Regions from separate parts of the Sphingobacterium sp. SYP-B4668 genome, predicted to be linked through region 3. Evidence: riboswitches for the same ligand, from Rfam matches in the RefSeq annotation. Region 3 holds a riboswitch; each other region holds the start of a gene.
The links. A riboswitch is a leader RNA that binds a small molecule or an ion and turns the genes downstream of it on or off. The one in region 3 is predicted to bind S-adenosylmethionine.
Positions count from the first base shown of each region.

Region 1: another riboswitch for S-adenosylmethionine. It lies ahead of OQ289_RS06200 (O-acetylhomoserine aminocarboxypropyltransferase/cysteine synthase family protein); the one in region 3 lies ahead of metE (5-methyltetrahydropteroyltriglutamate--homocysteine S-methyltransferase).
Region 2: another riboswitch for S-adenosylmethionine. It lies ahead of OQ289_RS17540 (SusC/RagA family TonB-linked outer membrane protein); the one in region 3 lies ahead of metE (5-methyltetrahydropteroyltriglutamate--homocysteine S-methyltransferase).

Region 1 covers NZ_CP115483.1:1,429,623-1,435,526, reverse strand. Annotated here, with positions in the region: gene OQ289_RS06215 (hypothetical protein) at 1-220, opposite strand, end outside; gene OQ289_RS06210 (GNAT family N-acetyltransferase) at 471-980, opposite strand; gene OQ289_RS06205 (chloride channel protein) at 1,427-2,695, shown strand; SAM riboswitch class I at 2,905-3,019, shown strand; gene OQ289_RS06200 (O-acetylhomoserine aminocarboxypropyltransferase/cysteine synthase family protein) at 3,273-4,580, shown strand; gene OQ289_RS06195 (homoserine O-acetyltransferase family protein) at 4,617-5,672, shown strand; gene OQ289_RS06190 (homoserine dehydrogenase) at 5,694-5,904, shown strand, end outside.
Region 2 covers NZ_CP115483.1:4,297,076-4,302,979, reverse strand. Annotated here, with positions in the region: gene OQ289_RS17550 (N(4)-(beta-N-acetylglucosaminyl)-L-asparaginase) at 1-419, shown strand, start outside; gene OQ289_RS17545 (DNA gyrase/topoisomerase IV subunit A) at 469-3,183, opposite strand; SAM riboswitch class I at 3,564-3,673, shown strand; gene OQ289_RS17540 (SusC/RagA family TonB-linked outer membrane protein) at 3,794-5,904, shown strand, end outside.
Region 3 covers NZ_CP115483.1:665,864-671,767, reverse strand. Annotated here, with positions in the region: gene OQ289_RS02830 (hypothetical protein) at 1-75, opposite strand, end outside; gene OQ289_RS02825 (sensor histidine kinase) at 207-2,027, shown strand; gene OQ289_RS02820 (response regulator transcription factor) at 2,081-2,767, shown strand; SAM riboswitch class I at 2,908-3,015, shown strand; gene metE (5-methyltetrahydropteroyltriglutamate--homocysteine S-methyltransferase) at 3,087-5,399, shown strand; gene OQ289_RS02810 (hypothetical protein) at 5,809-5,904, shown strand, end outside.

The DNA.
Region 1 (5,904 bases), 760 kb from region 3:
CGAAATTTGTACTGTCAATGATCGGAAAATACCTGACAGGAAGGGTTGCTAACACGTCTGTTTCAACAGTAGAGGGCCCATGATTTGTTTCTAAATTTATACTATCATTCATCCAAGTTGCCGTTGTTGACTGTGTTTCGGTAATTTTCTTATCTGTTTTGCTGTCGCAGGCTAATAAAAATAATGCTGCAATCAGAAATAGAGTGGTTAGTCTTTTCATTTCAATATCAGGAATTTATTCTTAGTCTTCTAACTCTTCAATCGTGCCATTAAGAGCACTCATCTACTTACCAATTATTTTTACCATATAAAATTCATATTCATTCCCTTCCTCTTTATATTGTTTAACCAGTCCAAAATAGAGCGGATGACCATCTGTCCAGAACTCGTTTCCGACTCTACAGAACCATTTAACGGTTTTCTTTTCAAGATTTCATTTAGTTCTTTTCTAGTTAGATTTAATGAGGTCCCTACAGCTCTAAAACATAGCGTAATTCCTCCGCTCGTTCGCCATCTGGCCAAAGCGTCTCCTCGGCGTCCATGTATAAAAAGCCAAAACGCCTATTTGCTGCTTCAGACGCATCGTTGCCGGTCCTATGGGAAACAACAATAGCGCGGCACCCCATTTGACGAGCCCAGTCGATTCGTGCTTGGTAAAACAACGCCGACAAACCCTTTCTGCGGTGCTCAGCACGTATGAAGGTAGAATAGAACAATGCCTTTTCTAAGTCCTCTTTTTTAACCGCTACTCCCGCCAGGCCTACAAGCTGCTCTCCATGTCGCAAGGCGAATAAAGCCCTATTCTTATCCTCGAGTAAAGTCATCCAATGCTCAAACGCATAAGTAGACTCCTTTACATAGCTACTTCCAAAAAACTCTGGATGCATTTGCAAAGCCTCCAAGCGTATACGTTTATAATCTCGCCATTGCGAAGGTATAAGACGTTCCAATTTATAACCCAATTCACTTATGCCCTTCATACTTTTATTTAAAAATCAAATATAGGACCAAAATCAAAACAACCTGATAAATCAGTGCAAAAGCATATAAATTCAGTGATGTAGGATAATATCTTATATATACTATATTTTAGCTTCGTAAGCGACATTGAGCACGATTATTTTACAAAATAGATGTACTTGAAGCTTTTTTAATTTTAAGTCTAGCACTGAAACCTCAAATTATACGATCTTTTCACCCTTCCTGTCTTTTTAGGATTTCCAGGCTAAAAGGTTATTTTGACTTGCATTAATCGTATCCAAAACACCTTTATTGGAACGGATTTTCAATGGGTTCAATCGCCTTAAATCTTTCAATAAGTGGTTCGAATTCTGTACCAGAGCAACATACAGAACAGAAGGATTTGTATATCGGCCAATTATCCAATACATTTGTATTCTCTCCAACTAAAGAATAGAACTCAAAAATGAGAACGAAAATTATAATATATAACTCGCTTAAACTAGTTGTAGCATCATTATTTATTGGTTTAATCTGCACCCTTCTTGCCGATTCATTAAAATATATCACCGAAAGCTATCAGCATAAAATATTTGTTGGGATAGGCAGTATTTCTTCCCTATTCTATATAATCCTACCTTCTATTGGCATCACTGTTATTTATTTCCTAAGGAAGTATGCTTTCAAAAAAAGGCAGAACAAAGGTATAAAAGAAATCTACACCACCTTAGAAACTCGAAAAGACCATCTGCCCATCTTTAAAATTCCTTCCCATTACTTCAATGGCTTTTTAACCGTAATATTTGGTGGATCAACGGGAATAGAGGTGTCTACCGTAGTAGCCACTGCTACCGTCGGAAATATCGTCTATAAAAAGGGGAAAATAGCCTTTGCTTATAAAAATGAACTAATTTGCGCAGGTGTGGCGGCTGGAGTCGCCACGTTGTTTGGCAGCCCTATTGCAGGTTGGTTGTTTGCCATTGAGGTGATTGCTCGCCGAGTCAGCAGACCTATATTAATCAGCTGCACGAGTTCGGTACTAATGGCCACCCTTTTTGGATATTTTATAGCGGGTCAAAAACTATTACCTTTCACCGTTCAAACCTGGCATTGGACTGCTTTACCTTATGTGATAGGTCTCAGTCTATTGGCCGCAATATTGGCTTTATACTTCACCAAAATTGTTATCCATATCAAAAAAGTATTTAATGGTATCGAGAACAATTTTATCCGGGTAAATCTTGGAGCTTTATCTTTGGGCCTTATGATTTTTGCTTTTCCGTATTTGTATGGAGATAGCTATCACGGCTTACAACAAGTAATTGAACAGGGGCTAAAAGAGACCCTATCCATTCCTTTTGGTATTACACTTTTATTATTGGTCATTCTAAAACCCTTGGCAGCCTCACTTACATTGGGCGCAGGAGGAGATGGAGGTGTATTCGCCCCTAGTATAGTCGCAGGAGCCTTTCTTGGCATTTTATTCGCACTAGTGTGCAATGCTTATTTGGGCACCGAGCTGATCGTACTCAACTTTGCGCTCTTTGGAGCCGCAGCAACACTGTCAGCAGCCATACATGCGCCATTGACATCAATTTTTCTCATCTGCAGTATCGCGCCAGGAGGATATATCTTATTCATACCATTGGCCATCGTCAGTATAATCGCTAAATACTTGGTCAAATGGATGTACCCTTATAACGTATACACCTATAAAGAACCTAAATTGGTCTAAGCTGCGGCAAACACTTTTCCGCACTACACACCTTTCCAAAGACTAACAGACCGCTCTAATACGACTTTAAGGATTGATATAAAGCTTAGTTATAGGTTTTTGGGATATTTTTTTACCTTATTTATTTGCGAAACTAAAAATCAAAAGATATATTTGTAAGGTCTTCGAGAAAGACACCTAATCACAACCTCTCTTTATCGTAGGGTTTTGATTTATAAAGAAGTGGCGAGAGACTGGCTCAATGACCCACTGGCAACCTTCAAAAAAAGTTTGAAAAGGTGCCAAATCCTGTCCAAAGCGATGTTGCTTTGGAGAATATAAATAAAAAAAGCTATGATCATTACAATTACATTTAACAAGTACACATCAACAAGAATATCCGCTAAGCAGGATACCAAAAATGCATCATTGCGTTCCGTGGAGCCCCACACCCGAATGCGAATGTCTGCTATGATGTGCTGTTAAGGAAATACCCTTATCACCCCCATTATAGTACTATGCCTTGCTCCCTATAAGAAGGAGTATCGAACATATCCATTTATCAACAACAAATTAATAAAACTTAAAGCTAGAGAACATGTCAGAAAATACAAACCTCAAATTCGAAACCTTACAAGTACATGCAGGTCAAGTCGTAGATCCGACTACAGGAGCCCGTGCGGTGCCTATCTATCAAACTACTTCATATGTATTTGAAAATGCAGAACACGGCGCTAACCTATTCGCACTTAAACAGTTTGGAAATATCTACACACGAATCATGAATCCCACCACTGATGTGTTTGAAAAACGAATCGCAGCATTGGAAGGTGGTGTAGCTGCAGTAGCAGTGGCGTCTGGTCAAGCTGCCCAGTTCATAGCGCTCAACAATATCATAGATGCTGGCGAAAATTTCGTTGCAGGTTCGAATCTATACGGAGGCACATATAATCAGTTCAAGGTTTCATTTAAAAGGTTAGGCATTGAAGCTAGATTTGCGAAAGACGGCGAACCGGAAAACATAGAAGCATTAATTGACGACAAGACCAAGGCCATCTATATTGAAACAATCGGAAATCCAAGTTACAATATTCCAGATTTTGAAAAAATAGCTGCAATTGCAAATAAATATGACCTTCCGCTTATCGTGGACAACACTTTCGGCGCTGGGGGCTATCTATTCAAGCCATTGGAACATGGTGCACACGTAGTTGTAGAATCTGCCACCAAATGGATCGGTGGTCACGGTACAAGCATTGGTGGAGTCATAATAGATGGTGGAAATTACAACTGGGGAAATGGAAAATTCAAACAATTTACTGAACCATCAGAAGGTTACCATGGATTGGTATTTGCCGATGTCTTTGGCGAAGGTGGCCCTTTTGGCAACATTCAATTCGCCATCAGAGCCCGCGTTGAAGGACTTAGAGACTTCGGTCCAGCATTATCTCCATTCAACTCTTTCCTCCTTCTACAAGGCCTTGAAACTTTGTCTTTGAGAGTACAACGCCATGTTGACAATGCCTTGGAGATTGCACAATGGTTGGAAGGTCATCCACAAGTAGAAAAAGTAAGCTACCCAGGCCTGAAAAGCTCGCCACATTTTACAAATGCCCAAAAATACCTGAGAAACGGATTTGGAGCAGTACTTTCATTTACTATTAAAGGAGACCCCAACAAAGCAAATGACTTTATTGACAGCTTGTCCTTGATTAGCCATCTTGCCAATGTTGGAGATACCAAATCATTAATCATACATCCATCTGCTACAACACATCAACAATTGAGTGAAGACGCACAGCGCGCCGCAGGAGTCTACCCTGGCTCATTAAGACTGGCTGTAGGAATCGAACATATTGACGACATCAAAGCTGATTTGCAACAAGCTTTCGAAAAAATAAAATAAGCAAAAGTCAGTGCTGACGAGTACAACATTACATCCATGAGTATTAAGACATATAAGCATAATGAACCATTTGTATTTGAAAATGGCAAACAGGTCACTGGCTTGGAGATTGCCTATCATACTTATGGACAGCTGAATGAAACAAAAGACAATGTAGTGTGGGTATGTCATGCACTGACCGCTAGTTCGGATGTACTGGATTGGTGGAGTGGGCTTTTTGGTGAAGACGATTTTTTCAACCCCAAAGACCACTTCATCATATGCGCCAATGTCATTGGCTCTCATTATGGGTCCACCAATCCACTTTCTATAAATGAAGCCACGAGACACCCATATTATCTTGCTTTCCCTCAATTTACTATACGGGATATTATAAAAGGCAACCAACTATTAGCCAACTACCTAGGCATAAAAAAAATTGACGTGCTCATTGGTGGGTCCTTGGGAGGACAGCAGGCGCTTGAATGGGCAGTTTCAGGCTTAATGAGTATAAAGCGCTTGATTGCCATCGCGACCAATGCTGCACACTCCCCCTGGGGTATCGCATTTAACGAAAGTCAAAGATTAGCCATCACAGCCGATAGGACATTTCATGCAAACCAACCTACTGGTGGCGCAAAGGGATTAAAAGCGGCACGCAGTATGGCTTTACTTTCATATAGGTCCTACACCACTTATGGTGCAACACAACTTGAATCAGACACCGAAAAAACAGACCACTATCGATCGTCTTCCTACCAAAGCTATCAAGGCGAAAAACTTGTCAATCGCTTCAATGCTTATAGCTATTGGTACCTATCCAAGGCAATGGATAGCCACCATCTGGGAAGAGGCCGTCGTTCATTGGAACACGCCTTACGCCAAATAGAGAGCAATACGCTTATCATAGGTATCACGACGGATATATTATTCCCACCTGAGGAATCCAAATTCATTGCGAAACACATTCCAAACGCAGTGTACTATGAACTGGAATCCTTTTATGGACATGATGGTTTTTTAGTAGAAACCGCGAATCTGACCCAAGTCATTGCAAATTTTTTAAATAACAATAGGGCAGAAATTAAATCAACAGAATTAACTACAGCATAAATTAAAGTCAGCAACAATCAAATGAGTAAAAAGTTAACCTTGGGCATGTTTGGATTTGGAGTCGTTGGACAGGGCCTATATGACATCATAAAAACAAAAAATCTAAATTTAGAAATTAAGAAGTTTGTCATCAAAAATGCCGACAAGAAGCGGTCGTTACCAGCTGAATTATTCACCACAGACCCTAGCGCCATCCTTAATGATCCCGAGATAAATACAGTTGTAGAATTGA
Region 2 (5,904 bases), 1.8 Mb from region 3:
TGGCCTTGGATAGCGATGGTAATCTTGCAGGAGCATGTACCACCAGCGGAATGGCCTTCAAAATGCGAGGAAGGGTAGGAGATAGCCCTATCATTGGAGCTGGACTTTACGTAGATAATGAAGTGGGAGGAGCTACCTCTACTGGTGTAGGCGAAGAAGTAATCCGAACAGTAGGCAGTTTTTTGGTAGTCGAGCTTATGCGACAAGGATACACTCCCGAAGCGGCTTGCAAAGAAGCAGTCGAACGCATCATCAAGAAAAAACCAGCTACGGCCAAGGAAATTCAGGTTGGATTCCTAGCCTTGAATAAAAAGGGCGAGTATGGTTCTTATGCTTTGCAAGATGGTTTTTCATATGCCGTGTGCAACCAAGAGAAACAAGACCTGTTGATCAAAGGAAAACATATTTTTGGAGCCTAGTTCTTAGTATTTAAAAAAAGATCCGGCATCACTACCGGATCTTTTTATGCTAGAATAAACCTATCTGGCCATTGTCGTCTATACTTCCGTTGTCATCCTTTTTAAGGTTATCACCCAGTTCGACATCATCGGGATTGGTGATCTCAAGTGTCAGGTCCGATTTGACGTCCCTGCTATCATGCTGTCGATCAGATTCCGTAGGAGGTATTTCTTCACTTTCCTTTAAAACGGTGAGATCCTCTTCGGCTGTAAGCAAATCGATCTTCTGTATCGTGTGGAACGATAGCCTATTACCTTGCGCTTTTATCCCCTTCACATCAATGATTTCGACCAAAGGTTGGTCTATGACTTCTTCGGTCTGCGATTTTCCTTTGCGAAGGTCCAATTTGACCACCGGCTCAGCAGCATTGGTCAACAAGATAAGCTTCGAATTCGGCTCATCATTAATGAAAGTAACCCGTTTGCCCACAGGCAACTCATCAAAACAGAAACGCTTCACATAGTAAGTGCCACTTTTGCCATCTTGGTGTACAGCTGTGTAGACATGTTGCGGATAGAACTTCTCGATACGAATCATCTTCTCATCAAAGTGATTGCTCAAATCAAAGTTGGACAACTCGTATGAACCGTCCGCCATAACCGTAAGAATCTTATCATCCCCATCAAACTCACCTAAGTACTTGCCCCTCTCATCCACGTTCAGTCGTTTGAGGATTTCATCGTACCATATTTTTCGTCCAGCGAGTGTGGATACTCCCGCACTCTTAAACGCTATTTTCTTTACAGGGTATTTGGATACGATATTTCCTTGCGATGCACGCCCCTTGATGGCAATCTCTGCAAAATCCATGTCGAATGCCAATTTGCGAAGCTTCGAATGCGGTTTCAGCTGTACATTTATGATTTCCGCCTCCCCATTCGGATTGGCCGTGAAATACAGTATTTTCGAAGCTTTCGATCCTTTCGATACGTCATATTCCTTATCCCGCGTCACACCTACTACCGAGAATCGTTTAATATAGCTTGTCCCTGTACCGCCCTCTTTATATACCACATTATAAATCGTACGTTCGTCACCCTTTTTAAATACAGCTACATGTATAATGTCTTTTCCGACGAATACTTTGTCCTGTATTTTAGTAACCACATACTTGCCGTCACCTCGGAACACGATAATATCGTCAATATCCGAACAGTCAGATACGAATTCATCCTTCTTCATGCTCGACCCGATAAATCCTTCCTCACGATTTACATACAGCTTAGCGTTAGCCAATGCTACCTGTGAAGCCTCTACTTTATCAAAAGCACGAAGCTCGGTCTTGCGTTCCCGTCCTTGACCATATTTCTCTTTCAATCGGGTATACCATGCAATTGCATATTCAGTCAATTGACGAAGATGCTTCTTGACCGTTTTAATATCCTCCTCCAAAGCAGCCATCTGTTCGTCCGCTTTCTTTACGTCGAATCTCGTGATGCTACTCATCGGCTTATCGATCAGTTTTTTGTAGTCCTCAGGCAGGATGGTACGGTAAAACTGAGGGAAGAATGGCTCGAATAAAGTATCCAATACGCCCACCACAGTGTTGAAATCTCCAGAGTTTTCATAGTCGGGATGTTTATACATGCCCTGCTGTATAAATATCTTGAGTAGCGTACTGAAAAAAATCTTTTCCTGTAGGTCATGGAGTTTGATCTCCAACTCCTGTTTCAGCAAGTCTTTGGTGTTTTTTGTGTTCTCAATCAAGATGTCATTCACACTCATGAAGTATGGCTTCTCATTCTTGATGACACATGTATTCGGTGAAATAGAAGATTCGCATGCCGTAAATGCGTACAGGGCATCAATAGTCACGTCAGGAGAGATTCCTGGCGCAAGGTGTACGATAATCTCTACGTTTTCAGCGGTGTTATCTTCTATCTTTTTAATCTTGATTTTTCCCTTGTCGTTAGCGGTGACAACACTTTCGATGAGCCCCCCTGTAGTGGTTCCAAAGGGGATTTCAGTAATTGCCAAAGTCTTCTTGTCACGCTCTTCGATTTTGGCACGAACACGGATTTTACCCCCCCTTTGCCCTTCATTGTAAGCGGAGCAATCGGCCATTCCCCCAGTTGGGAAATCCGGAAGAAGATACGGACGCTCCCCTTGAAGAACTTTGATGGATTCATCGATCAGCTCGATAAAATTGTGCGGCATAATCTTGGTCGCCAAACCTACCGCGATACCCTCGGCTCCTTGGGCCAGCAGCAATGGGAATTTGACAGGAAGTGTTACAGGTTCGCGATTCCGACCATCATAGCTAAATTGCCATTCTGTAGTCTCCGGATTGAATACGACGTCAAGGGCAAATTTGGATAGGCGACCTTCGATATAACGAGGTGCAGCAGCTGAGTCGCCTGTGATAGGGTCTCCCCAGTTACCCTGACAGTCTATGAGTAGGTTTTTTTGACCTAATTGTACCATCGCATCCCCGATAGAAGCGTCCCCGTGTGGATGATACTTCATGGTGTTACCGATGACATTGGCCGCCTTATTATATCGACCATCATCCATCTCTTTCAATGAGTGGAGTATTCGGCGTTGGACGGGCTTGAATCCGTCGTTGATATGAGGTACTGCACGGTCCAAGATGACATACGAAGCATAATCCAAAAACCAGTTTTCATATAAACCGGATAAAGGAATCGTATTGCTGGTCTGTTCGTTTTCTTGAGGTGATAATGCTTCTTCGTGGTCGTCGTTGTAGTTCGTTTCGTCGCTCATTTATTATGCACTAAATAGTTTTGGACTTGTTTTTATTTGGCCCGATATTAATCAGGCTCGGTAAAAATACAAAACGATTTTGGAATCTCCCAACTCTTTGATATAGGCATAAGGTGAAATGATTGATTATCAAAATCCAACAGAATGGAATCGATTTTTTAGAAGCACGCAATCCCCTTAATAAACGATTGTAAGCCCTCCACGACCGTTAATTATACATGTCTTAGCGGTCTCGCTGCGTACAGACATAATAGGGACTCCTTCTTGTAGAGGAAGGAAAAGTGGATATTCTAATAGAAATGTCATAAAAGCAATAAAGTCTATATATATTATAGATTATATATAATATCGCTATCTTTGCATCCTAATAATCGATACCGTACTTATCTGGAAAGATGGAGGGAATAGGCCCGATGAAATCTTAGCAACCTGCCAGTCTCCATGCAAGGTGCTACTGCCTCTCTGCTGAAAAAAGCAGAATCGATAAGTGGATCAAGTGCTTACTCACAGTCCGGACGTGAAAAGAGCCTTGCCGTCACATGTGCCAACTGGCTGTTGCTGCTTTGGATATGTATGGAATATCGACAGATTTAATGTATTTGATATGAGCATGGAAAAATTACTTAAAAAGATGAATGCGACCTGGGTGCTGGTCCTCCCGTTATTGTTGTACTACAATTATGGACAAGCCCAGCAATCGAGAACAGTACAAGGTATTGTTATCAACGAATTGACAAAGGAATCATTGTCAGATGTGAATGTAAGTGTTGTGGGGGGGACTACCACGGTACGGACAGCCAAAGATGGTTCGTTTTCAATTCAAGCAGCGACAACCTCCAAATTGCAGCTCAGCTACGTGGGTTTTGAAACAACAATTGTAAATGCAGCAGTAGATAATCTACATATAGGTTTACGTCCAAGTGACCGTAGCTTAGATGAAGTCGTGGTCGTAGCTTATGGTACCGCCAAACGGGCAAATTTTACAGGATCGGTATCGACCATCTCAGCAGAGAATATTAATAATAGACCTGTTTCATCCGTTAGTAAGGCCCTAGAAGGACAAGTTCCGGGACTACAGTCTGTTTCTTCCTCTGGCCAACCAGGTACAGATGCGACAATTCGTATCCGAGGGATAGGCTCTATCAATGCCTCAAGTGCGCCTTTATACGTTGTGGATGGCAATCCCTACAATGGTGATATCAACGCCATCAATCAGAGCGATATCCAGTCTATTTCAGTGCTTAAAGATGCAGCTGCGAGCGCTCTATACGGTTCTAGGGGAGCAAATGGTGTTATTATCATCACGACAAAGAATGGCGCAAAAGGAGATACGAGGATTAATTTTAGTTTGAACCAAGGTTTTTCAAACAGAGCGGTAAAGGATTATGAAAAAGTAAATACAGATCAATATTTTGAATTATACTGGGAGGCACTACGTAATCGCAACGTCGCTAATAAGATGTCGGCCGAACAAGCCGCAGCTACCGCTAGTCGTCAATTGGTCACCAATCTCGGTATCAACCCATATGGATCAGGGTTTCCTGAGCCGGTAGGTGTGGATGGTAAGCTAGTCACAGGTGCCAAAACGCTGTGGAATGACAATTGGGAAGATGTATTACTACGTACCGGAAACCGTACACAATCGGATCTCAATTTTGGAGGTGGTGGTGAAAAAAGCGATTACTATCTATCTTTTGGATACCTCAATGATCAAGGCGTCGCAATTGAATCTGGATTTAAACGTTATAATGCCAGGTTGAATACCAATGTCAAAGCAAAAAGTTGGTTGAATGCAGGATTAAATCTCTCCGTGAGCAGTAGCCTACAGAAATATCCAACCTCCGAAGACAGCAACACGGCCAATATTATTAACTTTCCACGTACAATAGGTCCTTTTTATCCCTATTATAAACGAGAATCAGATGGTTCATACGAATTGGACGATAATGATAATAAAATCTATGACTTTGGAAGTTACAGACCTGCTGGGGCTACTCCCAATAGTAATATGGCAGCATCGCTACCTTTGGATAAAAACGATATCCGTAGAGAGAACCTCTCTGGTAGAGCATATTTGGAGGCAATCTTGACATCCGACCTTAAATTTAGGACCACTTACAGCTTAGATTATGTCAATTCCAATACACATGATTTCGTGAATCCATTGCTGGGAGACGGGGTTCGAACTAAAGGCAGCGTGTCTAAAAGCAATTTTCGTCGAGTCTCCTATACTTTAAATAATATCTTGACCTATGATAAAACATGGGATGATCATCATATCAACCTTTTGGGAGGACAAGAATTCTATAAGTATCAGAATTCAGAGATTAGTGGGAGTAGAGAGCGTTTTGTAATGCCTGGGTTTAATGAACCAGATGCCGCGTCGTTGTTGACCGGTTTTGATGGCTATTCTGTAGACTATGCATTGTTGAGTTTTCTGGGGCGCGCGGAGTACGATTATAAAAATCGCTATTTCTTCTCTGGATCACTACGTACGGACGGGTCTTCGCGCTTTGCTCCAGATACCAGATGGGGTACATTCTGGTCTTTGGGAGCTTCCTGGAAAATTGCCGAGGAAGAATTTCTTAAGAATACAGGACTATTCAACCAACTTACTTTACGAGCCAGTTATGGTGCGCAAGGCAATGACAATCTAGGTACTTATTATGCCTATCAAGGATTGTATGCCATCACCAATAGCTTGGGTGAAGGGGGGACGGT
Region 3 (5,904 bases):
TGCAAGCTCCTGCCCCTCAACATTCACGGCCAGCACTAGGCCGATCGCAAACAAAAGACTATATCGTAAATTCATAAATAAAGTGCTTAATTAATTCCATTAAATTTAGAAAATTTCCGTCCAAGGACCAAATAACTTCCATAAACAGCTGTTAAATAGTGTTAAATGGAAAATATGAACATAAAGCATTCCTATTTTTGTAATAAATGAAACAAAAAAGTATCACAGTCATTATTGGTTTGATGTCAATTGCCCTATTGGGGGTAATGGCTATGCAGTACTTTTTTATTCGAGATTCCTTTCGTCAAAAATCTCAACTCTTTGACGAAGCTGTAAATGCCTCATTGTCAACCGTAGCTTCAAAAGTCGAGAAGCATGAAGTCATGGCATTTGCCAAAACACAGCAAAAAAGTAATCAAGAAAAATATGAACGCGAGCAAAAACGCCTAGAAGAGCAAATCAACATACAAAAGCAAATTGAAAGTCTTCGAGTACGACAATACGAAACACAGCAAAAATTTAAAGACGCAGAAGACCATCTCAAAATGAGCTATCCTATTGTCGTATCCATTGAAAATTCATTTTACGAGACCTACATTCGCCGTACTCGATACAATTACCTTGTCAAACTCAAGATCTCACAAGGCATTAACTACGAAGATAACGCCGTAGACAACTCTATTGAAGTATATGCAGTAGAGAAAATAGCACAAGTAGATGGGAAAGATGACAGCAGCAGGTATTTGGCTTACTACAACCTATATGACCTCAATGCCATAGGGTTTACAATAAAAACCCTCCCCCCCCGCGCGGATATGAAATTAGCCCTTCGCATCCATGAGCTAGAAAGGAAGTTAAAGCTCACACAATTAAATGATGCAGCCAATCTATACGACAGCATCGCAGTGATGGGAGGAAAAAAAACAGATGTAATAGAGGATTTTGCAGCTAGCATAGAGTTATCAAAAAAACCTCTAAAAGAACGCATTAACCTACCATTTTTGGAGCGCGAAATTTCCAAAGAATTATTGAATCGGGATATTACATCAGAATTCAATATTGAAGTCAGGGAGAACAACAATCTCATATACAACATCAATACATTAGGGGAATTAGACAAACCCCAAAAACACAATAGCTATTCCACCTTATTATTTCAAGGAGATCTCGGAAATGCACCTGGAAAGCTGACTATTTCTTTTCCAAATAAAAAGAATATCATCATGGACAACATGGGCTATCTTTTCTTTCCAATGGGCGCATTATTAGTTCTTTTGATTGGTTGTTTTGCCTATACGCTGACCACTATTTATCGACAAAAGAAAATATCAGAGATGAAAACTGACTTCATCAACAACATGACGCACGAATTTAAGACGCCTGTTGCGACTATCATGATTGCGAGCGAATCGCTACGTGACCCCGAAATCATAACCGACCAAAAAAGGGTAAATAGACTTGCAAATATCATATATGACGAAAATATCAGATTAGGTGACCATATCGAACGAGTGCTCAACATCGCTAGATTAGAAAAAGAAAACCTTAAAATTGACCGCATCGACGTGCGTATAAATGAACTCACTAATGCTGTACTGGACAGTATGAATTTACAGCTTCAGAAATCAAAAGGTACGTTAGAAGTATATTTAGAAGCGAAGGAAGATACCGTCATTGGAGACGAACTCCACCTTTCCAACGTACTATTCAACTTGGTAGACAATGCCATCAAATACAGTCGCCATGCGCCACACATCGTAGTGAAAACTCATAACCACAAAAATACAATTGTCATCTCTGTTGCTGACAACGGTATTGGCATGACCCGAGAACAACAACAAAAGATATTTGACCAATTCTATCGCATTCCGACAGGCAACATTCACAATGTAAAGGGTTTTGGCCTAGGCTTGAGTTATGTAAATGACATAATCAAACGATTAGACGGACGTATACAGGTAAAAAGTGAGAAAGATAAAGGCACACATTTTGATGTAACATTGCCGCTAAAGGGTTACAAACTATAACTAACGCGGATGAATTTCCATCTGCAATTGTCCAATGAACAAATACGCGAATTATGCAAAAAATATTATTAGCGGAAGACGATCCAAACTTAGGGGAATTATTAAAGGACTATCTTGAATTAAAAAGCAAGTTTGATGTCACGCTATGCCAGGATGGAGAGGAAGCGCTCACCGCCTTTCATAAGGATGAATACGACCTCTGCATACTAGATGTGATGATGCCTAAAAAAGATGGGTTCACACTTGGTAAGGACATCCGTAAAACCAACACCACTGTCCCGATTATTTATGCTACCGCCAAAGGCATGATGGAGGATAAAACTCAAGCATTTGAACTTGGTGGGGACGATTATATCACCAAACCCTTTCGAGTAGAAGAACTCTTGTTACGCATACACGCTCTTTTAAAAAGAAGCTCCCGTGAAAAAGATGAGGAAGTCGCAGACAAGTTTGAAATTGGCGATTACTTCTTTGACTACACCAGTCAGCAAATTTCTTACAAAGGCCAACAGCAAAAACTCTCCACAAAAGAAGCTGAGCTGCTCCGACTCCTGTGCCTCAAAAAGAATGATGTCCTGACCCGGGAGGAGGCGTTACTAAAGATCTGGCATGACGACAACTATTTTACAGGTAGAAGTATGGACGTTTTCCTAAGCAAATTACGAAAATATCTCAAGCAAGATTCAAATGTAGAAATTGTTAATGTACACGGTAAAGGATACAAATTGCTCGTGAGCTAACGCATTAATATAGAATAGAAGGCATACCGAAAGGATTGAAAATGAGTTGGAACCTAGAAGTTCAACCATCAGTTTCAATCCTTTTTTTCTTTTTTATCTGTTCTTTTTTGTAATATCAATTCTTATTCCGATATTAGCGTCGCTTATAGAGAAAGGCCGAGGGAATAGACCCGAAGAAGCCTTAGCAACCTGTCACTTGACAAGGTGCTAAATTCTACCCCCCTTCATGGAAGAGGGAAAGATAAGCCGAAGTCACTACATCTGGTGTCCTTCCTCTTTAGCAATAAATAATTTAGATAACAATTAATAAGGAAATAGTATGTTAATTACAAACAACTTAGGTTACCCAAGAGTGGGACCTTTCCGCGAATTGAAGAAAGCTAACGAGGCATATTGGGCTAAGAAGATTTCTGCGGAAGAATTATTACAGGCAGCTAAAGAAATCCGTGAAGCAAATTGGAAAACTCAGAAAGATGCGGGCATCGATTTGATTCCTTCCAATGATTTTTCATTCTATGATCAAGTATTAGACCTTTCATTGACAGTTGGTGCTATTCCAGCTCGATACAATACCTTATTAAGCAAAGTAGACAACAACTATAGCTTAGATCTTTATTTTGCTATGGCGCGGGGTTTCCAACAAGATGGAATCGACGTCACAGCTTCTGAAATGACAAAATGGTTTGACACGAATTACCATTACATGGTTCCTGAATTCACTAAAGGTCAAACATTCAAGTTAACTTCTGAAAAGTTTCTAAACGAATACAACGAGGCTAAGACAGCTGGCATTGAAACAAAGCCGGTCATCATTGGTCCAATCACTTACCTTTTAATCGGTAAAGAAAAAGAAACAGGTTTTGACCGTATCGATCTAATCGAAAACTTATTACCCGTTTACGAGCAAATTCTTTCGAAATTAGCCGCAGCTGGTGCTAAATATATCCAGATAGATGAACCTTATTTGGCTTTAGACATAGATGCAAAAGTAAAAGCTTTATACACTTCAGTATTCGAAAGATTAAGTGCAGCAGCAGGTAATGCTAAACTCATCGCTACAACATATTTTGAAGCTTTAAAGGACAATGAAGATTTAGCGCTAGGGCTTCCAGTACACGCTTTACACCTAGATTTAGTTCGCGGGGAAAATCAACTCGACACTGTGCTACCAAAAGTACCGGCGTCATTGACTCTCTCCTTGGGCGTGGTGGAAGGTCGTAACATTTGGAAAAATGATTACGAAAAATCGTTAACAAAACTCCAACAAGCTATAGCTGCTTTAGGCGCAGACAGAGTATGGGTAGGTACGTCATCGTCATTACTGCACGTTCCATTTGACCTGGACAGCGAGAAAAACGAAGAAACACTTCCTGCTGAGGTTAAAAATTGGTTAGCATTTGCTAAGCAAAAATTAGCAGAAGTAAAAGACCTATCTATCTTGGCTGATGGCGAAGTAGATGCAAATACTGCAGAGCGCTTTGCGGCGAATAAAGCTGCTGCTGAAAGCCGTCGTACCTCTCCCCTTATCCACAAACCAGAAGTAAAAAATCGGGTAAGCAACATCACGGATGAGGATGCTAAACGTACATCGGCATTTGCAACACGTAAACTCGCTCAACAAGCAAAATTTAGTCTCCCTGCTTTCGCTACTACTACTATCGGTTCATTCCCGCAAACCAAAGACGTTCGTAAATGGAGAGCAGATTTGAAAAAGGGAGCTATTACGCAAGAAGTGTACGACAAAGAGATTGCTGAGGAAACTGAAAGAGCCATCCGTTTGCAAGAAGATTTAGGTATCGATGTTTTGGTACACGGTGAGTTCGAACGTAATGACATGGTGGAATATTTTGGCGAGCAATTAGCAGGCTATGCCTTCACGCAATACGGATGGGTACAGTCTTACGGTTCTCGTTGTGTAAAACCTCCGGTTATTTACGGTGACGTATACCGTCCTGCAGATATGACCGTACGGTGGTCGGCATACGCACAATCATTGACCAATCGTCCTGTAAAAGGAATGTTAACAGGCCCCGTTACAATCTTACAATGGTCATTCGTACGTAACGACCAACCGCGTTCGACTACTACTTATCAAATTGCGTTAGCCATCTTGGACGAAGTACAGGCATTGGAAAAAGCTGGAATCAAAATCATTCAGATTGACGAACCTGCTATTCGTGAAGGACTACCCTTACGTAAAGCTGATCAAAAAGATTATTTGAATTGGGCTGTACGTGCTTTCCGCGTATCATCATCGAATGTAGAAGATAATACCCAGATTCATACACACATGTGTTACTCCGAGTTCAACAATGTAATTGAGGATATTGCTGCAATGGATGCTGATGTAATCACAATCGAAACATCACGCTCGCAAATGAAATTATTGAACGCTTTTGCAGGTGATTTTAAATATCCTAATGACATTGGTCCAGGTGTATACGATATTCATTCGCCTCGTGTACCAAGTACAGAAGAAATGGTAGACCTTTTACGTAAAGCTAAGGCTGTAGTTCCTGCAGAACAACTTTGGGTAAACCCTGACTGTGGATTGAAAACACGTGCTTGGCCGGAAACCAAAGCGGCTTTAGAGTCAATGGTGGAAGCTGCCAAAATCCTTAGAGCTGAATAGCCTTTAAGCATTCGTAATATTAAAATAGAGACACCCCGTAGTTGAAATATACTACGGGGTGTTTTTTTTACCTGCCAATGCAATAGGACTTCAATTCACAATTGAATGGTATATAATTCGACATAAAGCTATTATTAGTAGAGGTTAAATAGAGATAAGATAAAGGATTAACAGAGGGTTGATAGAGGTATGACCTCTATCAACCCTCTGTTAATCCTCTAGTAATTATGTCTTAAGTCTTTATTAAATCAGAATTTATATAAACGCTATCAAGCATCATTGGGGAAGTAACCACAAGAGGTCTACACGGGAGAGAACACTATCAAATGCTTTATCATCGGATAAAAAAGCTGATTCAGAACTTTTTGATGTCTGGATTGTTATTGAAATACAGTATAAAAAAGATATTATGAAGAGAATATTTCCGATAGCATTGGTCGTTATGGCAACTAGTCTTCTCAGCAGCTGTGCTGCAATTGAGGGGATATTTAAAGCAGGCGTATGG